One region of the Caldanaerobacter subterraneus subsp. tengcongensis MB4 genome, then DNA from elsewhere that is predicted to be linked to it. Evidence: riboswitches for the same ligand, from Rfam matches in the RefSeq annotation. Region 1 holds a riboswitch; the other holds the start of a gene.
The links. Region 1 has a riboswitch for cyclic di-AMP ahead of TTE_RS04435 (NAD/NADP-dependent octopine/nopaline dehydrogenase family protein). Riboswitches for the same ligand answer to the same signal wherever they lie in the genome.

Region 1 (11,670 bases):
TATAAAATTCACAGAAAGAACATGTTTTTAGAGTGAGGAACTGAGGTGAAAATTTTGAAAAGGCTTATTATTGATATAGATGAAAAACTGTGTCAGATTGCTTTTTTAGAAGATGGGAAACTAAAAGAGTACAGGCCAGAGAGAAAAAACGGCAAAAATATCTTGGGGAATATTTACAAGGGGAAAGTAGAAAACGTCTTAAAGGGGATGCAGGCAGCCTTTGTAGATATAGGTCTTAATAAAAATGCTTTTTTATTTTTAGAAGATGTTGTGGGGAGGGAAGACAAGTCCATAACACAAGTTTTAAAACCGGGTCAGGAAGTGATGGTGCAGGTTACAAAAGAGGCAATTGGCCTTAAAAGTCCTCGTGTTACAACTAATATTTCAATACCGGGCGAATATGTGGTTTTGATGCCTTTTATGAACTATGTGAACGTCTCTCACAGGATTGAAAATCCGGCAGATAGGGCAAAGTTGGCCGAGATTGCGAGAAGACTAAAGCCTGAAGGCATGGGACTCATAATGAGGACATCTTCTAAAAATGCCAAAGAGGAAGAGATAAAAGAGGATATAGAGAAATTACTTTCTGTTTACGAGAAAATAAAAGAAAATTTTAAGTTGCTTCCTTCTCCTTCCCTCATTTATAGCGAGGAAAGCATTGCTGTGAAGTATTTGAGGGACTTTCTTTCTTATGATGTGGACGAAATTGTGATAAACGATGAAGAAGAATATGAGAAAGTGAATCAGTACTTAAAAAAGATTGGAAAAGATATTGAAATAGTTCTTGAAAGAGGGGATGTCTCAGGAATATATGGAGTGGACTTTCAAGTAGAAAAGCTTCTAAACAAAAGGGTTTGGCTCAAAAGCGGAGGTTTTTTGGTTATAGACCAGACAGAGGCTTTAACTGTTATTGATGTCAATACGGGGAAATATGTTGGTAAGAGTTCGCTTGAAGAGACCATATTTAAGACGAATTTGGAAGCGGCGGAAGAGATTGCTTTGCAGCTTAAATTAAGAGATATTGGAGGGATTATACTCATAGACTTTATAGATATGAAAAATGAAAATTTTAAAAAGGAATTGCTGGAATTTTTTAAAGAGAAATTGAAACAGGATAGGGCAAAGTGCACGGTTTTAGGATTTACACAGCTTGGGCTTGTAGAGATGACGCGGAAAAAAGTCAGAGAAGAGATTTCCAGCTTTTTAAAAGTTAAATGTCCGGTGTGTGGTGGTACTGGTACAGTGTATTCTGAGGAGTACATATACAAAAGGCTTAAAAACCAGATTGAGAGAATATTAAGACATGTTTTGGTGAAAAAAGTGATAGTAAAAGGGGATAAAAAAGTGGGAGAAATTCTTAGCAGAAAAAAGCTTATAGAGGAATACGAAAAAAGTCGGGGAATTAAACTCATCTTTGAAGAGGTTTTTAGCGAATACGGTAAATTTGAAGTGGAATTTGAATGAATTGTGTTGACAACTTAAAAGGATAAACTTATTATAAAGATAAGAAATTGTGTTAATGATTTGAAAAAGAGGTGGATTTTTATGAAAGGGCAGTATTACACTATTCTAGCCCTTATATTTGCCATCATAGTAGCAATTTTTGCAATTTCTAACTCTGGACCAGTTGACATAAGCTTTTTGTACTGGCATTATTCTATGTCGCAAGCACTAGTTATCCTGCTTTCGGCGGCTGTTGGAGCTATCATTGTAGGAATAATAGGGGTGTTTGGGCAAATACGCTACAGCGCTACGATAAGAGGGCTTAACAATCGAATAAAAGAGCTTGAAAAGGAAAAAGAGGAACTGATACAAAAAGTGACTGCTCTTCAAAATTACAATCTTGACAGAGGGAAGGAAGAGGGAGAGGGAGAAAAGGGCGCGCAGAGCATTTGACATTGCTTTTTAATTGACAAGTGGTGTTTTATTGTGTTAAAATATCACTTGTGGCCGCTCGAGACGGGTTTTAAAATTTTACCTTGTTCTCGGCGAGACTGGATGGAGGAGGTGCAGTGATGTACGCAATAATTGAAACAGGTGGAAAACAGTACATGGTCAGAGAAGGAGATGTCCTGAAGGTTGAAAAATTGAACTATCCTGAAGGGGAAGTTATAGCCTTAGACAAAGTATTGGCTGTATCCTTTGAAGATGGCAATGTAGAGTTTGGGAAACCATATCTTGAGAATGTAAAAGTGACTGCTAAGGTATTGGAGCATGGGAAAGGGCCAAAGATAAGGGTATTTAAGTATAAGCCAAAGAAAAACTACAGAAGAAGACAGGGACATCGCCAGCCGTACACGAAGATTCAGATTGAGAAGATTGAAAAATAGCCATGATTGAAGTGAAAGTGTGGAGAAATCCTCAAGGGGATATATACAAGTTTTATGTAAAAGGACATGCAGGGTATGACGAGTATGGAAAAGATATAGTGTGTGCAGCTGTTTCTGCTATTTCCCAGACGGCGGTTTTGGGGATAGAGAATATAAAGGGAGTAAAAATTAGAAAAGAGATCGAGGAAGGCAATTTAGAAGTGGAAGTTAAAGAAGTTTTGAAAGAAGAAGACAAAATCAAGCTACAGGCTATACTAGAAACTATGGTTTTGGGCCTTAAGGATGTGGCTAGTGGATACAGTGAGTATGTGAAGGTAGAGGAGGTGTAAGGGATGATACTGCAGCTTTTTGCTCACAAAAAAGGGGTGGGCAGTTCTAGAAACGGACGTGACAGCGAATCCAAAAGGTTAGGCGTCAAAAGGTCAGATGGGCAGTTTGTACTTGCAGGAAATATACTGGTAAGACAGAGAGGTACTAAGATACACCCAGGTGCTAACGTAGGAATAGGGAAAGACGACACGCTTTTTGCTTTGATAGATGGATATGTGGTATTTGAGAGAAAGGGTCGCGACAAGAAACAGGTAAGTGTTTATCCAGAAAGAAAAGTTGCTCAGAGTTAAAATCCTGGTTTACGCCAGGATTTTTTCATAATTTTGATTAGAAAGCGTGGGATGGTTGTGTCGGATGTGGAGGTATTGGTAGAGTACATGAGAAAAAGAAGGCATGAGCTTTTAAATGACCTCCAAGTGATTTTAGGATATGCCCAGCTGGGGAAATTGGATAAGGTGGTTGATTACATACACAGAATGATTGATAATTTAAATGAGGAGAGAGAAATTTTTAACTGTGAAAATCCTCAGGAAATTATAAAAACTCTTTTGAAAAAGGCATAATAATTAGAGAATGAATAAGGCAGGTGATATGGTGTTTATAGATACAGCCCGCATATATATAAAAGCCGGAGATGGGGGCAATGGCTTTATTTCTTTCAGGAGAGAAAAGTATGTTCCTTATGGGGGACCTGACGGAGGAGATGGGGGAAAAGGCGGAGATGTGATTTTTATAGCAGACCCAAATCTTTCTACACTGTTGGATTTTAAGTACAAAAGAAAATATATTGCTGAAAATGGAGAGAATGGCAAGAGTAAAAATCAGTATGGAAAAGATGGTGAAGACCTCTATATTAAGGTGCCTGTGGGTACTACTATCATAAATGACGAAACTGGAGAAGTGATAGCGGATTTAATAAAGCCATATCAAAAGGCCATTGTGCTGAAGGGAGGAAAGGGAGGAAGGGGAAATGCCAAATTTGCCACTCCTACTTTAAAGACTCCCCGCTTTGCTGAAAGCGGTGAAAAAGGAAGAGAAATGTGGGTGAGATTAGAGCTTAAACTTCTCGCAGATGTGGGACTGGTTGGGTTTCCCAATGCCGGAAAATCTACATTACTGGCAAGTTGCAGCAGAGCTAGACCCAAAATTGCCAACTATCCTTTCACGACTCTGACCCCAAATTTAGGAGTTGTGGAGCACAAAGGAAAGTCCTTTGTAATGGCTGATATTCCAGGGCTTATTGAAGGAGCCCACAGGGGTGAAGGATTGGGGCACGATTTTTTGAGGCATATTGAAAGGACAAAAATGCTTATCCACGTGGTAGACGTATCTGGCAGCGAGGGAAGGGACCCTGTAGAAGACTTTGAAAAAATAAATGAAGAGTTAAGACTTTACGATGAAAGGCTTGTGACTTTGCCTCAGATTGTCGCAGCAAATAAGATGGATTTGCCTGAGGGGAAAGAAAAATATCCTAGATTTGAAGAGGAGATAAAGAAAAGAGGATATGAGGTATATCCCATATCGGCTCTTACAAAAGAAGGGCTTGATGCTCTTCTTGACAAGACTATTGAGATTTTGTCTTCTATTCCTGCCGAAAAAATAGAGGAAGTCCCTGAGGTAATAGTCTATAACCCGCCTGAGGAAGAGGAAACCCTGGAGGTAGAAGTCAAAGGAAACACTTATTATCTAAAGGGAAGTAAGATTGACAAGCTTTTAAAGAGGATAAATTTACAGGATGAACATTCTCTGAGGTATTTTGAAATTCTCCTTAGAAAAAGTGGGGTAATAGATGCTCTTAAGGAGAAGGGTTTTAAAAGCGGGGACGTCATAAATGTGAGGGATTTTGAGTTCGAGTATTACGAGTAAAAACTTCAAGTTGTGCATTTTCACTTTTTTAATGTATAATGTAAGTATACATTAAAAAAGCAGGGGGATATAAATTGGAAAGGGAGCTCAGGCTTGGTATAATGGGAGGCACATTTGACCCTATACATTATGGCCATTTGGTCACAGCGGAAGCTGTAAGGGATGAATTTAAGCTGGATAAGGTAATTTTTGTACCTGCTGGCAATCCTCCTCATAAAGTGAAGAGGAAAGTGACGGACAAAAAACACAGGTATTTGATGACTATTTTGGCTACTATAACAAATCCATTTTTTGAAGTTTCTTCGATTGAAATAGACAGAGAAGGCTACACCTACACAATTGACACTATAAAAGAGTTTAAGAAAATGTATGGAGAAAAAACCCTGTTTTACTTTATAACAGGGGCAGATGCTGTATTAGAGATTCTCACTTGGAAAAATGCGGACGAGCTTTTGAGGCTGTGTTATTTTGTAGCCGCAACCCGTCCTGGCATTGAAGGGAATAAGATTGACCAAGAGCTTGACAAGATAAGAAAGCTTTATGGAGATGTGATTTACAAAGTTACAGTTCCTTCTTTAGCAATTTCTTCTACTGATATAAGGGAAAGAGTGGCAAAGGGTAGACCTATAAAGTACCTTCTGCCGGAGCCAGTAGAAAGGTACATCCAGAAATACAAGCTTTATAAAGAGGATGACTCAAGATGAGGTATGACATTGAATGGATGAAAGAAAAACTAAAAGAAATGCTGGATGAAGAAAGGTATATCCATTCTGTTGGGGTTATGGAAACAGCTGTAAAGCTTGCTGAGAAATACGGAGTGGATGTTGAAAAAGCTAGGGTGGCAGGGCTTCTGCATGACTGTGCAAAGGGCTTTTCTGATGAAGAGCTTGTAAAGATGGCTTACAAGTACGGAATTTTCGTAGATGAGGTTCTTCTTAAAGTGCCTTTTTTATTGCACGGACCTGTTGGGGCTTATCTGGCTCAAGAATTGTTTGGAGTGACAGATGAGGAGATAAAAAGAGCGATTGCTCTTCACACTACAGGAGATGTTAACATGTCTCTTTTAGACAAGATTATATTTTTAGCAGACTATATAGAGCCAAATAGGGATTTTGAAGGGGTGGAGGAATTAAGGGAACTTTCTTGGAAGGATTTAGATTTAGCTGTTTTAAGAGCTTATGACAGCACTATATGCTATGTGATAAAGAGAAATATGATACTTTATGAGAAAACCGTGAGCGGAAGAAACGACATTCTTTTAAAATTGGGAGAGGAGAAACATGAGGAGGTTTTTTAAAATTTTCGCTCTATTTTTGGGACTTTTGGTACTCAGCTTGGGGACTGGAGCTTATATATACTTGAAGTCTTTAAATCCCTCTGATGCGAGCTTGATGAACCTTCCAACTAAGGAGGATAAAAAGAACCCTGAGGAGCTAAAAGTGCTAATTTTGGGGATTGACGAGACTTCTCCTGATGACCCTCATAGGTCAGATACTATGATGGTCATTTCCTACAATGTCAATACGCAAAAGGGGTATATTTTGTCCATTCCGAGAGATACCATGGTCACAATTCCCGGCCATGGGGTTCAAAAAATAAACGCAGCCTATCCAATTGGCGGGCCTAAACTTGCCATGGAAGAAGTATCACAGCTTATTGGAGAAGACATCAGCTACTATGTGAAAATTGACTATGAAGGTTTTAAAAAGCTTGTGGACGCTATAGGCGGTGTGGAAATGAATGTTCCTATAGACATGAATTATGACGATTATGCAGGGAATTTGCACATTCACCTGAAAAAAGGGTGGCAGCATTTGGATGGAGAAGAGGCTTTGCAGTTGGTGAGGTTTAGACATGGTTATGCTGAGCAGGATTTAGAGAGGGTAAAGGTCCAGAGGGAATTTTTGTTGGCGGCTTTAGACAAAATTAAAAGCCCTTCTATTCTTTTGAAATTGCCTCAGCTCTTAAGGACGGTCAATCAATATGTGGAGACTAATATTCCCCCTTCTCTGATGGTCAAATACGCCGAGTACGCTGCAAAAGTTAGTAAAAATGACATAATTACTGCTACACTGCCTGGAAACCCTGAATATATAAATGGCATAGCTTACTATGTTGTAGATTCAGAGGAGATAAAAAAATTCATGTCAGATTTACAAAAAGGGGAATTAAATCAGTCTGTTAAAATAGAAGTATTAAATGGGTGTGGCATTCCTGGAGCTGCAGGGAAAGTGGCGGAAATTTTAAAACAGCAGGGCTTTGATGTGGTTCGCGTGGGAAATGTGAATGGAGCTTCTTATGATACTACTCAGATAATTTTAAGAAGTGAGAATAAAAAGGTTGCAAATGAGCTCAAGAAGCTTCTTAAAAATGCTGTGATAGTAGAGGACTACCAGAAAAAAAGCGATGCTGATATAACCATAATTTTAGGGAAAAATGTAAGCTTAGAGGGGTGATTTAGTGATAGAGGCAAAAGAGAAGGTTTATAAAATTTGCAGGGTTTTAGATGAAAAAAAGGCCTTTGATGTGAAAATTTTGTACATTGGCGAACTTACTACCATTGCAGATTATTTCATAATAGCTACTGGTACATCTAGTACTCATGTGCAGGCGTTGGCGGATGAGGTGGAGAAAAAATTAGGAGAAGAAGGTATATTTGTGGACCATGTGGAGAAAGACTTTGCGTCTGAGTGGATTTTGATGGACTATGAGGACGTAGTAGTTCACATTTTTCAGCAGGAAGCAAGAGAATTTTACAGCCTTGAGAGATTGTGGGCGGATGCTAAAGAGATAGTGCTTGACAATAGGCTATAAGGCATGTATAATAACGTTAATAAATTTTTAATCATTTCTTTTTTCACATCCGCACACAATCTGGTATAATAGGGGGATTCAATCCGATGGGTACTCATCCACTGTTAAAAAGCATTGTTCCTATGGTAGAAAGCATTGCGAACACATTTGGGAAAAATTGCGAAGTGGCTCTTCACGACCTTTCATCACCTCAAAGCCCGATAATTGCTATTGCCAATGGCCACGTTACCGGGCGAGAAAAAGGAAGCCCTTTGCCTGATGTCATTCAAAAGGCATTAAAATCAGACAGTTTAGAAGACATGATCAATTTTAAGAACAAGTCTAGAGATGGGAAGATATTAAAATCTTCTGCTATTTTTATAAAAGACGAAAATGGAAGACCTGTAGGGTGTTTGACAATAAATATAGACATATCAGAGTTTATTCTTGTAAAAAATACTTTGTCAGAATTCTGCGAAATATCAGAGCCTTCAGAGGAAAACAAGGAATCCTATACAGGCAGTGTTAGTGATGTTTTGGAGAGCATAGTGAACACAACACTGGAGAGTTTTGGTAAACCCGTAAATTTCATGACAAAAGAGGAGAAGGTGCAGATAGTTAAGATGCTGGATGCAAAGGGCACATTCCTTATAAGAGGTGCTGTAGACTATGTGGCAAAAATTTTGTGCGTGTCCAGATACACTATTTACAACTATCTGGATGAAATAAGAGTAGGAGAAGATTTTGGCAAATACTGACGCTTGCTTCCTTTATTTTACTTTACAAACATTTTATTTTATGATATAATAAAAACGGGCTTTTGTATAATTGAATAACATGCTAAACGCTGAATTCGTTAAGAAGCGGGGGACCCACTCTTTTGGGGTGAATCCATCTTTTAAAAGATGGTAGGGTTATCTTTCGACCCGAACCCGTCAGCTAACCCCGTAAGCGTTGAAAGAGAAGGATATGATAGCATGTAAGGTGTCTTATTGTCTTTTTTGGCACCGAAGATAAAGCTATAGAAGTCCTTCTATAGCTTTTTCATTTCTTTAAAAAGGGGGTGTATGGGCATGAAAATGCCTTATTTTGCTGTAATCGGGGCGGGGAACGGGGGGCAGGCAATTGCAGGACATCTCGCTTTAAAAGGGTTTAAAGTAAATTTATACAATAGAACTTATGAAAAATTGATTCCAATAATACAAAGAGGCGGTATAGAGCTAGAAGGAGAAGTTGAAGGATTTGGGAAACTGAATCTTGTGACTGACGATATAAGCAAAGCCGTAAAAGATGTGGATATGATACTAGTTGCTGTGCCTGCGTCTGCCCACGCCATGATTGCAGAAGAGCTTTTGCCCTACTTGCAAAGAGGCCAGATAGTGGTATTAAATCCCGGAAGAACAGGGGGAGCATTGGAAGTTTACAACATACTTAAAAAGAGAAGTGATTTAGAGGTTGTTATTGCTGAAACTGATACTTTTATCTATGCCTGCAGGTCTTCTAATGGGAAAGCTAAAATATACAAGATTAAAGACATAGTATCAGTTGCGGCAATTCCTAAAGATAAAACGGAAGAAGTAGTGGAAATTCTCAATATCGCTTTTCCACAGTTTGTAGCTGCTGAGAACGTGTTAGAAACCAGCTTCAACAATTTTGGAGCAATTTTCCATCCCGCTCCAACGCTTTTAAATGCTGCTCGGATTGAGACTACCAAGGGAAATTTTGAGTACTATAGAGAAGGGATTTCGCCTTCTGTCGCCAAAATCCTTGAAAAGATTGACAATGAGAGAATGATGGTGGCAAAGGCTTTAGGCGTGAAAACTATCTCTGCTAAAAGATGGCTTAAAGAAAGTTACAATGCCGATGGGGATACGCTTTATGAAGCTATACAGAACACAAAAGCTTATATAGGGCTTATGGCTCCTGATACTGTAAATTGCAGGTATATTTTTGAAGATGTTCCTATGAGCCTTGTGCCTATCTCTTCTATTGGGAAAGAAATAGGTGTAAAAACGCCCACAATTGACGCGATAATACATCTGGCATCCGTGATGCATGGAAAAGATTACTGGGAAATAGGGAGAACTGCCGATAAATTGGGAATACGTGGGATGTCGCCTAAGGAGATCATAGAACTAGTAGAAGGGAAGAGAAAGGAGGTTGCGACAGCATGAGAAAGCTTATCGTGGCTGGTTCAATTGGAAATTGTGTCCATGTTGCTGGAGTGTACAATTTTTTGAGGTTTGCAGAACAGCAGGGTTATGAGACGGTGTTTTTGGGGCCTGCTGTCCCAATAGATAAATTGATTGAGGCTGTAAAAGAGTATCAACCTGAAATTGTAGGGGTGAGTTACAGACTTACGCCACAAGCTTTGGAGAACTTGCTAAAAGAACTTAAAGATAAGATAGAAAAGAATAATTTAAAGGAGATCAAGTGGGTGTTTGGGGGAACAGAGCCTAATGCAGAAGTTGCGAGAAAGTCAGGGATATTTTCTGCAGTTTTTGACGGCACAAAAGGAGACGAGGAGACTATCAATTTCTTAAGAGGGAAAACTGCAACTTCTCAAAAAAGAGTCTTTGCAGATACTCTGATTGGAAGGATTGAGGATAAATTCCCCTATCCCATCATAAGACACCATTTTGGACTGCCTTCATTGGAGGATACGATAGAGGGTGTCAAAAGAATAGCTGAGGCGGAAGTTTTGGACGTAATTTCCATAGCTCCTGACCAGAATGCGCAAGAGCACTTCTTCGATAAAAAATACGACCCAGCTCTGGATGGAGCAGGAGGAGTTCCTATAAGAAAAGAAGTGGATTTAATACGCATATACGAAGCTTCAAGAAGAGGCAATTATCCGCTTTTGAGGTGCTACAGCGGAACCAATGATGTTTTCAAGATGGCTGAAATGCTTTTAAGGACTATAAAGAATGCTTGGGCTGCTATACCATTGAGCTGGTACAATGTGCTCGATGGGAGAGGCCCAAGGGATGTAAGGACTTCTATAAGGGAAAATCAGCAGTTGATGAAGTGGCATGCAGAGAGAGGAGTGCCTGTAGAAGTAAATGAAGCTCATCACTGGAGTCTGAGAGATGCTCATGATGTTATAGGAGTTGTAACTGCTTTCCTCGCGGCATATAACGCAAAGAAAATGGGAGTTAGGGATTATGTAGCACAATTTATGTTCAATGTTCCAGCTTCCATTTCACCTAAAATGGACTTGGCAAAAATGCTTGCAAAAATAGAACTTATAGAGGACTTAGAAGATGAAAACTTCAGAGTGATAAGGCAAGCAAGAGCAGGTCTTGCAAGCTTTCCTTCTGACCTTTTAGAAGCAAAAGGGCAGCTCGCTTCTAGCGCGTATTTGTCTATGGCTATTAAACCCCACATATATCACGTAGTTGGATATTGTGAAGCTCACCACGCAGCAACGCCTGAGGACATAATTGAAAGCGTAAAAATAGTAAAAGCTGTGATAAAAAATACTATGTTTGGAATGCCGGACTTGACTAAAGACGAAGATGTGATAAAGAGGAAAGAACAGCTCAAAAAAGAGGCAAGGATTTTGCTTGAGGCTATAAAAGAAATAGCGCCACACAGCGAAGATCCCTGGTCTGACCCAGATGTTTTGGCAACAGCTATAGAAATAGGTCTTTTAGATGCACCTCACTTAAAAGGCAATAAATACGCCAAAGGCGCTCTTCAGACAAAAGTGATAGATGGAGCATGTTATGCTTATGACTATGAGAAGCACAGAATAATACCAGAGGAAGAAAGGGTAGAAAAAATCTTGAGAGAGTACAAAAAAGAGCATTTCTTTGTGTAAATTGAATTAACAAGAAGAAGGGCGCAGATTCTCTTCTTGCGCCCTTTTATTTTTGCAAAAGGAGGTTGATATCTTGGCAGGTTTGGCTTTTATATTCGGTAAAAAAACACTCAAAAAGGAGGGTACTGCCCTCCTTTTTAATACTTAGAAAATATAAATTTTTTTCTTTGCCTTATTCTTTGCCTTCTCCAGAGTAAAAATGCCATGCTAAAAGAAGCTATGCCAAAGATCAATTTTAGAGGATGTACAATAGGATTTTTTTCCTTTTCATTATAGTAATTCCCCAAGAAGTTTTTATACACATCTTCTGAGGCAATTAGCGGGTTTGTCCCTATCTCCTTTCCGTCAAGTGTGTACTTTATATACCCCAGGACTTCACCTTTTTGAATGGGAGCTTTTATGTCTTCTTTAAGCACAACTTCTGTTTTTATAGAATTTTCTTTACCTTTGGGCACTTCATAATAAAAGTCCTTTTGCGCAATTAAAGGAAGCTTAAATCCGCCTTTCCCAAGTTCTATAGAAGTTATC
Region 2 (11,670 bases), 930 kb from region 1:
ACTTCACCTCTTACCAGCCTAAAAAATTCCACCCAGCTTTTAAATGTCAGAGCTAAAATCAAATTCCAGAATCCGGGCCCCAAAACTGCCATTACTCCCACCGCAAATATTAAGAAAGGAAAAGAAAGCAAAAAATCAGCAAAGCGCGAAATCACCGTATCAACTGTTCCTCTGTAGTATCCTGCGATTGCTCCTAAGAAAGTCCCAATAGAGGCAGAAATCAAAACAGTCAAAAAGCCAACCAGTATTGATATTCTAGAACCGTATATAATCTGTGTCAGCAAATCCCTTCCTACCTGGTCAGTTCCCAGAGGATGTGCCCACGTTCCTCCACTCCACACAGGGGACAATAGTCTTGCTGAAAGGTCTGAGTATTTAACGCTGTAAGGTGAAATAAAAGGTGCGAATACAGCCATTAAAATATAGGCTATGATTGTAAGCATTCCAATTAAAGCAGTTGGATGCTTTTTTATCTTCCCTAAAAGGCTTAAAAGGTTAGTTATTAAATTTGATTTTTTATAAGATACTTCATAATACTTTGCAGGCACTATTCCATTTTTTATAGTCATTCAAACACCCCCTACAGTTCAATCTTGGGGTCCAGATAAGTGTAGAGTATATCTACCAAAAGATTTGCCATGACAAAAGTGAAGGCGTAAAACATTACGACTCCCTGGACCAGAGGATAATCCCTGTCAAATATCGCAGTCACAACAAGCCTGCCTATTCCAGGCCATCCAAAGACATTCTCAACTATCATATTTCCCCCTAAAAGTGCTCCTACTTCCATGCCTAAAACTGTAACTGTTGGAATCAATGCGTTTCTTACAGCATGCTTAAGTATTACTAATTTCTCAGGCACTCCCTTAGCCCTTGCGAAGACCACATAGTCATTTCTTAAGACCTCCAGCATACTGGACCTCATAACTCTTGCCAAAACAGCTGCTAAAGGAGCTGATAAAGTTAGAGCAGGCAAGAAAAGATGCCTCAAACTGCTCACAAATGCTTCCCAGTCTCCAGCAAGAAGCGAATCAATCGTGTAAAAACCAGTTACCTTAGGTATATAAATTAGAAAATTTATTCTGCCCTGACTCGGAAGTAAATTTAATTTGGCTGAAAAAATTAGAATAAGTATTAATCCCAGCCAGAAAGAAGGCATTGATATTCCTGTAAAAGAGATTGCCATCATAGTTCTGTCAAGCCAGGAATTCTGTTTGACAGCAGATATAATCCCTATGGGGATACCTATTAAAATCCCAAGAGTTAAGGCTGCCAGAGCAAGTTCAATTGTAGCAGGTAGAGTCTCTCTGATAAGTTCAATTACAGGAACTCCTTTTGTTATAGACTTTCCCAAATCTCCCTTTAAAAGATTTGTGAGGAAAATGTAAAGCTGTGTGTATATAGGTTTATCAAGGTTAAACTCCTTTTTTAAAAGCTCTATGTCCTGCTGTGATACCATGCTTTCTTTTCCCATCATTATGTCAACGGGGTCTCCCGGAGTAAATCTCATAAATACAAATACTGTTATGGCTATTGCTAGCATTATAGGAATTGTGTACAAAACTCTCTTTAAAACCTTCGCTTCCCTCATAAAAATTCCCCCATCCACTTTAGAGTAAAAAGGGTCATTAACCCCTTTTTACTCATTAGAAAGCTTCACTCTGTGCATATTTTCTCTACCGTCCATACTCGGCTGCCAGTTTTCTACATTTTTAGTCGCAGCTTCTACAGTTTTCAGAGAATATCCAAACACCCATGGAGCATCGTCATATATTATCTCCTGAGCCTTGTAATAAAGCTCTTTTCTTTTAGCATTGTCTGTCTCTTTTGCCGCTTCGTCTAGGAGCCTATCAACCTCTGGATTGCTGTAGAAAGAATAGTTTCCTCTTTCACCTGTCTTGAGCTTTGGATTTAAGAAATCAAATGGGTCAAGATATGCATTTCCCCAGTCAGTAAGGTACAACTGCCTGGTGCCTTTCTGTATTTCTGACTGCAAAACTCCCCATTCCCAGGTTCTTACAGAAGCTTTTATACCTACTTTTTCAAGCATGTTAACTATAGCCAAAGCTTCCTCTTCTCTAAAAGGCTGAGTATCTATTACAACTTTCAAATCGCGAACTCCAGCCTCTTTTAAAAGCTCTTTTGCCTTGTCAGGATTGTACTCATAGGGCTTTAAATCTGTGTTCGCAGCAAAGGCATAGGGAAGCATTGGCCCTGCAAGTCTCACCCCATAGCCTTTGTAAATTTCTTTTACAATAGAATCCATGTCTATTGCGTAATTTAAAGCCTGCCTTACCTTTTTATTGTCAAAAGGTGGCATTTTATTGTTTATCTCAAGGATGTAGACTCTTGTTCCATCGTTCTCCTTTACCTGTATGTTTGGATTTTTCTTAAGCCTTTCTATCATATCAGGTGGAATGTACTGAACTATATTTACTTCTCCTTTTTCCAAAGCAGCTATTGCAGTAGAGGGCTCAGGTATCATTCTAAATACAACTCTTTTTAGACTTGGAGGACCAACAGGGGGAATGTCTGGAGAACCACCGTAATATCCATCATACCTTTCTAAAACTATCTGCTCATCCAATTTCCCAGATACATATTTAAAAGGTCCTGCTCCTATAGGATGCTTTAAAAATTCCTCGTACCCTACTTCTTCATAATATTTTTTAGGTATTATCTGCTGATGGACTAAAGCCTGAAGTAAAACTGGGAAAGGCTCTTTTAAGATAAATCTAACAGTGTAATCATCAATTTTTTGAACATCCTCCACGGGTCCCATTAAGCCTTTTCTTGGAGAAGTTTTCCCTTCAAGTCCTCCCTCTTTTATTATTCTATTAAATGTAAATACGACATCATCGGCTGTAAGAGGGTCTCCATTTTGAAAAGTTACGCCTTTCCTTATCTTAAATTCCCATTCTGTAGGCGATATAATCTCCCAAGACTCTGCTATTTCAGGGACTACTTTTCCATCGTATGTCCGCGTCACAAGCCCATCAAATATGTTTCTCAAAACTGTCTCAGTCTCTCTATCTCTGTAATCAGCCGGATCCAATGTCACAATGCTGCCCTTATTTAAAGCTATTACAATGGTTCCTCCATCTTTTTCTGAAGTTACTTTCTTAGAAGATGTACATCCCCCTAAAACGAGCAAAAGTGATAAAAGAAGTGCCAAAAGGATAGCAGTTTTTTTCATAATAAAATATACCCCCTTCAAATGTAAATTTATGGTAAGGACGGGGGTATAAAAAGGCCGCCGAAATATCCAGCGGTCCCGGATATTTCTCCTTCCCACGCTTGCGAGGTTAGCTGACGGGCTCGGGTCGAAGGAGTAACCCTACTCTTCCCGTAGGAAGAGATTCGCCCCAAAAGTGTGGGTCCCCCGCCCCTTTTCGGGTTCAGCGATAACGATTAAGTTGTTGATTAAATTGTACCATACTTTTACCAGTTAGTCAAATACAGACTATCCCAACCCGTCCTTTGTGTGATATAATTATCTTGAAAACAAATATAAAAGGAGTAGAAAGTCGTGACAAAGAGCCTTAAACTTCGCACTTTTTTTCTTTTTGTATTTTTTCTAATCCTTTTTTCCATACTTATAGGAAGGCTTGTGTGGATACAGGTTGTAAACGCTGAAAAGCTCTCCCTTGCCGTAGAAAGGCAGACAACAGCAGACATAATAATAAGGCCCCAGAGAGGAAATATCTACGATGTAAACGGCAATATACTCGCCTGCAATGTGCCTGCTGCGGATGTTTACGCCTCTCCAAAATACATAAAAGACCCCGAGAAGGCTTCAGAAGAACTGTCAAAATATTTATCTATCAGCAAAGAAGCCCTCTTCAAGGTTTTATCTAAAAAAGATTTGGAATGGACAGTGCTTGAAAGATTTGTTCCAATGGAAAAAGCTCTATCCATAAAAAAGCTCAACATCCCTGGAATATATGTAGAGGATACTTCTATGAGAAACTATCCAAATGGATCAATGCTTTCGCAGGTCCTGGGGTTTACTGGAGTAGATGGATACGGTCTATATGGCCTTGAATACTCCCTTGACAGGTATTTAAGCGGAGTTCCGGGAAGAGAGATATCTTTAGTAGACAGGGAAGGACACAAAGTAGGAATACCCAGCAAATACTACAAGCCAAAAGAAGGCGAAGACGTAGTTTTGACTGTTGATTCCGTCATTCAGGCTTATACAGAGAGAGCTATTAAAAAAGCTTATGAGAAGTACAAACCAGAAGATGGAATAACTGCAATTGTCATGAATCCAAAGACAGGAGAAATCCTGGCAATGGCAAATCTTCCGGACTTTGACCCAAATGACCCGCAAAAAGTCCCTTCACAGGAATACTGGGCAAATCCAGCTGTATCCAGTATTTACGAACCTGGTTCTGTGTTTAAAGTAATAACAGCAGCAGCGGCGCTGGACTCCGCCGTGGTAACCCCTGAAGAGCAATTCTTTGACCCAGGGTATTATGAAGTGTCCGGCAAAAAAATTAGAAGCTGGACAGTCCTTGGAAACATCACTTTTTCTCAGGCCATAGAAAAGTCCAGCGATACAGTTTTTATACAAGTCGCCGAAAGGTTAGGGTTAGACACTTTTTATAAATACATACAGGCCTTTGGCTTTGGCGCCCCTACAGGCATTGAACTTCCTGGCGAGGCAAGCGGAATGATTTTGCCTAAGGATAAGGTGTATCCTGTTGACTTTGCCACCATGTCCTTTGGACAGGGAATTGCAGTAACCCCCATTCAGATGATTACAGCCTTCTCAGCAGTTATAAACGGCGGAGACCTCATGTACCCACATATTGTAAAATACATTAAAAGTGAAGGCAAAATTGTAAAAGAATTTAAACCCCAAGTAGTGAGGCAGGTAATATCCAAAGAGACTTCTGACACCCTAAGGTACATATTAGAAAAAACAGTGACAGAAGGAACAGGACAATTGGCTCAGGTTCCCGGTTACAGGGTTGGCGGCAAAACTGGCACTACAGAAAATTACCAGAAAGGGAAATACACTGCTTCTTTTGCAGGCTTTGCTCCTGTGGAAAATCCAAAAATAGCGGTTCTTGTCATTGTAAAAAATCCGACGCAAGGTGGACATATGGGAGGAGAAGTAGCTGCTCCAATAGCCCAGGAAATACTGAAAGATACACTCACTTATTATGAAGCAGTGAGAAAATAGCTCACTCGCCTACTTCTTTTTTTATCCCCTCAATGACCTCATAAGCGCTCTTTCCTTCCTTAATCCCTTCCTTTACTCTTTCAATAACGAGGTTATTGACCTTCTCCCACTTATCCCATAGGGGAGGCAGTTCTGTGTATTTCACCGCCTCTTCAATTTTTTTCATCTTCTCCTCGCCAATCTCTATTCCCTTTTTTGTAGGTACATACCCTAATTTTAATACTCCTTCTTGATCTTGTACAATAAATTTTATAAGCCTATATTCCATCTCTAACTTCTTTAAATCTTTGTCTTTTTTTATGCCATACCCGTACACTTTTGGAGAAATTGTCAGAGGTATGCCACTTTCTCCCGTAGGATAAAAAGCCACATCAAACTCAAATAATTTGCCCTTTTTAAACAGATTGCTAAGCTCAGCAATTTTATAACTTTCTTCCACTAATGCAGCTGTATTTTTATATAGAGTAAACTCATCCCACAGTTTTTTTCTATCTCCTTCCAGTGAAACTGGATTTATCACACTGTATCTTCCAGCCATGTCAAGCACTTTTTGAAGTGAGGAAATCGCCTGTGGTCCAAAAAAAGCGTATTTGCCCTTGTCATAAACTTTTCCTCCGTCTAGCATCAAAAAGCCCCAAAGGCTGTAACTGCCATTAAAAAGCGGTATACCCAATCCAAATACAGGTTTTTTATCATCCTTTTCTGTGACCTTTATCATACCATTTAAAAATTCTTCATAATTCCAATATCCTTTTTCAGGCAGGCTTATCTCCTTATCTTCAAATATTTCTCTGTTTATAAAAATCACATTTGTGTACATACCCAAAGGCAGTCCGTATATGTCTTCTTTTAAAGACAGGGCTTTTAATACCTCTTCATTGTATTCACTTTTCTCTTCTTTTGATACAAAATTTGTAATAGGTTGTAAAAAATCCTTGTATAACCGCACAAGCTCCAGATTAACTGGAAATACATCCGGAAGAACTCCTTTTGAAAAGGCCTCTTTTAACCTTTCTATTCCATCCCCCTCTGAAATAGGCTCAAAATCTATCACAACACCAGGATATTTATTCTGGAAAGCCTGTATCTTCTTTTTTATAAATTCAAATCCTGATGTATCCTCATCAAAAGGGTGAGGAAAATCCCAAAAGGTTATTATGCCTTTGAAACTTTCTTCTATCTTTCTCTCTTCTAATTCCGCCTTTTTTTGAGAATTCATATAAAAAGGCCAGTAGGCTAAAAACAAAAAAATCAAAAGGTATAAAAACCAGGTAAAGGCCTTTTTCACATCATATCACCTCATAATAAACTATATTCTCTCACCGCCTTATAAATAACTAAAAAGGCAGGGAGATTTTCCCCTGCCCTTTTATTCATATCTTCAATCCTGCTTTTTTCCAGTCCTCTTTGAATCTTTCAATTCCTATATCTGTGAGAGGATGCTTAATCATCTGCATGAGCACTTTGTAAGGAACTGTAGCAATATGGGCTCCCAGTTTTGCTGCCTCTAAAACGTGTATAGGATGTCTCACGCTGGCAGTTATTATTTCTGCCTGTATATCATAGTTTGTGAATATAGTTACTATATCCTCAATTATCTGCATCCCATCCGTATTTATGTCGTCCAGTCTCCCTACAAATGGACTCACATAGGTAGCACCAGCGCGAGCTGCGAGAAGCGCCTGATTTGCTGAAAAAATCAATGTCACATTTGTCTTAATTCCTTCTTTAGAAAGGATGTTAACAGCTTTCAGGCCCTCTGCCGTCATGGGTATTTTTATGACTATGTTTTTATGTATCTTTGCAAGCTCTCTTGCTTCTTTCACCATCCCTTCATGGTCATCGCTTATAACCTCTGCGCTTATGGGCCCGTCCACAATCTCTGCTATCTCCCTTATTACTTCTTTAAAATCCCTTCCCTCTTTGGCAACAAGCGACGGATTTGTAGTAACCCCAGATATCACTCCTAGAGAATAAGCCTCTTTTATCTCCTCTATATTTGCAGTGTCAAGAAAGAATTTCATATTTTCATCCCTCCGCAGTTTAATTTAACTTTACCTTTATTATATAACTAACTTTCAAAAATTAAAAGCTTAAAGTCAAAAGGAAAAGCACAATGTAGAAAAATTTTATTTTACAGGGTATAATATTGTTAATACAATTGTTGAGGGGGGATTTAAATGAAGTACAGCCTTTCGGCAGACCATCACATATTTGCCTTTTCTAAGGAAAATAAGCCTGCCATTTCCGTGAAGAGCGGAGATGAATTAGAAGTTGAAACAATGGACTGCTTCTCCAATCAAATTCAATCTAATGAGGACAAACTCGATGAGATGGACTGGAACAGAGTAAACCCCGCCACAGGTCCAATTTTTGTGGAAGGCGCAAAAGAAGGAGATGTACTTAAAGTTAAAATCAAGAAAATTGAAGTAGCAGAAAAAGGCGTTCTGGCAACAGGAAAAGGTCTAGGCGTATTGGGAAATTTAATGGAAGGCCTGTATTCCAAAGTAGTAGATATAAAGGATGGAAAGGTAATATTTAATGAAAAACTAGCTCTTCCTGTAAAGCCAATGATAGGAGTAATAGGAGTTGCCCCAAAGGAAGGAAGCATTAACTGCGGAACGCCAGGGTCCCACGGTGGAAACATGGACACCACTTTAATAGCAGAAGGAGCAGAAGTCTACTTTCCTGTATTTGTAGAAGGAGCTTTGCTTGCTCTAGGGGACTTACACGCTTTAATGGGAGATGGAGAAGTAGGCGTTTCAGGCGTAGAAGTTGCTGGAAAAGTGCTTTTAGAAGTGGAAGTCATAAAGGGATTGAATCTCAAAAATCCTGTTGTGAAAACTGCTGAAGTAACAGCTACTATAGCTTCAGCCGAATCTTTAGACAAAGCAGTGGAAATAGCCGTACACGATATGGCAGAACTTTTTAAAAAGCACACAGACCTTTCTACCGAAGGAATAGCCACTCTCTTTAGCATAACAGGAAATGCACAAATATCACAGGTGGTTGACCCACTAAAAACAGCTCGTTTTAGCCTCCCCAACTGGATACTGGAATCCTACGGCATAAGATTCTGAGGAGAGAAAGAAGATGATAGCAGAAGAAATAGTAAAACTAGAAAATGTTACTAAAAAGCTTGGAAGAAGGCTAACACTGGAGGATATAAATTTTGAAGTAAAAGAAGGAGAAAAAGTATGTATACTTGGACCAAAAAAATCTGGAAAAACAGCTCTTGTAGAAATAATTCTGGGAATCTTAAAACCGGATGCAGGCTCTGTGTCTGTTTTAGGAACTGACCCTTACACTAATTCTTCTTCTCTTTTGGGTCAAGCAAGCGTTTATTATGAAAAAAACTCTTTTCCCCTCCACTGGAGAGTCAAACAGGTAATAAATTTTAAAAAACAACTCTGGGGTGAAGAAAATTCTCAACACATATTTGCCGCACTGGATATTTCAAATATGAAAAATACCACTGTAGGAAAACTAAGTGAAGAAGAAAGGGCAAAACTTAATCTCTTTTTCGCCTTGACTGAAAAAGCCAAACTTATAATCCTAGATGACCCATGGGCAAATAGCTTAAATTTCGATTTGGAAAATATAATAAAAAACTTCCCTCACACCTCTTTTATAATTACTTCTAAAACTCCAGAACCTGTATATGATATAGCCGATAGAATATACATACTTCATGAAGGGAAGATTAAAAAATCTATCGCAAAACAAGACTACTCATCGCTAGAAAAATTAAAAAGTCTGTACAGTCAGTATGCGCCTGAAGACTAAATATGAGGGAGTGTATGAGGTGAAAATAAGGGCTGATGCATTAAAATTTGTCTTTTCAACCACCCTCTCTTCTGAAATAAGAAGATTTTCTTCTATCTTTCAGGTTTTTCTCCTGATACTCATTGGGTTTTATGCAGGAGCAAAGGGAGAAAAAATATACCCTGACTTTGAAACTCTGTGGAAAATGCTCTCTTCTGGTATGGCTCTCTATCTGGCGACTCTTTTCTGGGAAGGGGCAGCTTTAAGGGAAAGACAATCCGGCTGGATTAGGCTTATGCTATCTTTTGGCGTATCTCCTCACGAGGTGTGGATAGGAAAAAGCTTTGCATCTTTGCTCCTTGGAAGTATATCTTATATTGCAATACTAATAAGCTTTCTAACAGGATACAAGTTAAATCCTACATGGGGATTAGTTCCTCTACCTTGGGCACCACTGTTTTTAGGTTTTTTTATAATAATTTCCCTCACCCTTTTTCTGTGCGCTGTTGGACTTTCTGTGGCAGGTACATCAATGGCTTTTACAATAAGCTATACGCTTTTCTTTGGCCTTTTATTTGGGCTTTACATAAGCTTCAAAAGGTCAGAAAGCATTTTGCTGATCTTCTTACTTTTCCTTCTGCTCTTTCTTTTCTCTTTTCTTGTAGCGAAAAGATTTGAAAAAGAAAAAATGGCATTTATATACTAAAAAGGGAAGCCCGCTTTGTTGGGCTTCCCTTTGCTTTTACTTTTGATTCTCTTTCCCAATATAGTATCCTGTACCTTCCTTGGAATGCTTGTATCCATAGCTAAAGTAGATGATAAGGCCTATTATAAGCCACACAGTGAATCTTATAAACGTCACAACAGGAAGGCTTGCAATTAACGCAAGAGAACCGATTATTCCAATAGGTCCAATCACCCATATAGCTGGAACCTTGAATATCCTCTTCCTCTCTGGATCTGTATACCTCATCACCATTACGCTTATGGTAACTAGTGTAAAGGCAGTGAGGCCCCCTATATTAGCAAGCTCTGCCAGTTCGCTTATTGAGAGAAAACCTGCAAATATTATGGCAGCTGTATAAATCACATAAGCAGCATTTCTTGGAACTCTGCGAGTAGGATGCACAAAAGCAAACCATTCAGGCAGCAATCCATCGCGCCCCATAGCAAAGAGTATGCGGCTAGCACTCAAAGAGTTGCCCAGCATGGTAGCGATGAGTCCAAATAGCACGCTTATTGATATGAGCGCTCCGCCCCATGGAATCCCTACCTGCATTAGCACAAATGCAGCCGGGTTTGGAACATCGAGTTTTGTCCAGTGTACCATTCCAGTGATAACGGCAGACATTGCCACATAGAAGAGAGCGCACAGGCTTATTCCACCTATCAAAGCTATAGGTATGTCCCTCTCAGGTCTTTTTACCTCTTCAAGAAGAGATGTTATTCCGTCAAATCCAGTATATGCAAAGAAGGTCAGTGCCGCTCCAGTCATAATACCTGCAAGACCATAAGGAGCAAACGGAGTAGTCCAGTTCTCCAATTTGATGTGGAATACTCCAACAGTTAGCACAAACAAGATAGCAAATACCTTTGCCGTAGTAAATAAGGCATTTGCTATACCAGAAGCCCTAATTCCTGTGAGAGCAATCCATGCAACAATCAAAAGTCCTAAAATTGCCGGTAAGTTCACTATCCCACCGTGAGTTATGTCGTGGGAAATCGCCTGAGGTAAAGTAATCCCAAAAACCGTCTCCAAGAAAGAATTAAAATATCCTCCCCATCCAACTGCAACCGTAGACGCAATCATAGTAAACTCAAATATCAAGTCCCATCCGACAATCCAGGCAAATATTTCCCCTAGTGCAACATAAGAATAAGTGTAAGCACTTCCTGCCACTGGCACCATGGAAGCAAACTCTGTATACGCCAGAGCCACTGCAATAGTCACTATTCCACCCAAAGCGTAAGAAATCATTATAGCAGGTCCTGCAAATTTAGCAGCAGCAACACCTGGCAGTACAAAAATTCCCGCCCCAATTGTAGCTCCCAAAACGAAGAGCATCAGCTCAAACCAGCCAAGCTCTCTCTTGAGGCGGTATTTTTCCTCCTGCGCAAGTTCCATGGCATGCTCGGGCAGCTTTTTCCTCAAGACACCCTTTGCACCTGAACTCTCTACCATAAGGTTCCCCCCCATTTTTATCTAATTTTTTAAGAGTAAGCTGACAACCCCCACAAAATTTTTTCTAAAATCCCCCTTTAGAATTTTAAACTTTAAAGTAATATCCCTTTAAGTATAATATTTCGCCGAAAAATTTAAAACTCCTTCTTGCTGCTTTATATTTTTTCTCGATATTTTTGCTCAAAATTGTACATAAATTGATAGAATGTGATACACTTTTGTCAAAAACTCTCTTATAATAATTCTCCCCACCATACATAGCCTGACTAAAAAATTTTAATAATTCAAAGTTTTAAACTTGAAAATTGCCTTTTGAGATATTATACTCTCCTTTAACTAAGCATGAAATAAACCTGAAAACACGAGGGAGGGGAAAGAAAATGGTTGAAGAGAGAAACAAAGAAGAATTAAAGCGAGTACTGGGTACATGGGACCTAGTAGCATTTGCAATTATGACTATGGTGCCTATTGCGCCCATGGGGATTTACGGTGTAATAGCAGTTGTCAGTCACGGGCATGTGCCATTGGCGTA

Region 2: another riboswitch for cyclic di-AMP. It lies ahead of TTE_RS09175 (ABC transporter substrate-binding protein); the one in region 1 lies ahead of TTE_RS04435 (NAD/NADP-dependent octopine/nopaline dehydrogenase family protein).

The regions. Positions count from the first base shown of each region.
Region 1 covers NC_003869.1:919,104-930,773, forward strand. The annotation lists gene TTE_RS04370 (TIGR03936 family radical SAM-associated protein) at 1-36, shown strand, start outside; gene TTE_RS04375 (Rne/Rng family ribonuclease) at 46-1,464, shown strand; gene TTE_RS04380 (LapA family protein) at 1,546-1,896, shown strand; gene rplU (50S ribosomal protein L21) at 2,016-2,330, shown strand; gene TTE_RS04390 (ribosomal-processing cysteine protease Prp) at 2,333-2,659, shown strand; gene rpmA (50S ribosomal protein L27) at 2,663-2,950, shown strand; gene TTE_RS04400 (Spo0B domain-containing protein) at 3,002-3,223, shown strand; gene obgE (GTPase ObgE) at 3,255-4,526, shown strand; gene nadD (nicotinate-nucleotide adenylyltransferase) at 4,601-5,230, shown strand; gene yqeK (bis(5'-nucleosyl)-tetraphosphatase (symmetrical) YqeK) at 5,227-5,823, shown strand; gene TTE_RS04420 (LCP family protein) at 5,807-6,982, shown strand; gene rsfS (ribosome silencing factor) at 6,987-7,340, shown strand; gene TTE_RS04430 (helix-turn-helix transcriptional regulator) at 7,427-8,077, shown strand; cyclic di-AMP (ydaO/yuaA leader) riboswitch at 8,155-8,289, shown strand; gene TTE_RS04435 (NAD/NADP-dependent octopine/nopaline dehydrogenase family protein) at 8,393-9,493, shown strand; gene TTE_RS04440 (cobalamin-dependent protein) at 9,490-11,142, shown strand; gene TTE_RS04445 (D-alanyl-D-alanine carboxypeptidase family protein) at 11,280-11,670, opposite strand, start outside.
Region 2 covers NC_003869.1:1,849,991-1,861,660, forward strand. The annotation lists gene TTE_RS09165 (ABC transporter permease) at 1-569, opposite strand, end outside; gene TTE_RS09170 (ABC transporter permease) at 581-1,591, opposite strand; gene TTE_RS09175 (ABC transporter substrate-binding protein) at 1,640-3,196, opposite strand; cyclic di-AMP (ydaO/yuaA leader) riboswitch at 3,280-3,414, opposite strand; gene TTE_RS09180 (peptidoglycan D,D-transpeptidase FtsI family protein) at 3,530-5,191, shown strand; gene TTE_RS09185 (ABC transporter substrate-binding protein) at 5,193-6,479, opposite strand; gene fsa (fructose-6-phosphate aldolase) at 6,565-7,215, opposite strand; gene TTE_RS09195 (acetamidase/formamidase family protein) at 7,372-8,271, shown strand; gene TTE_RS09200 (ATP-binding cassette domain-containing protein) at 8,285-8,977, shown strand; gene TTE_RS09205 (hypothetical protein) at 8,997-9,662, shown strand; gene TTE_RS09210 (amino acid permease) at 9,699-11,138, opposite strand; gene TTE_RS09215 (APC family permease) at 11,519-11,670, shown strand, end outside.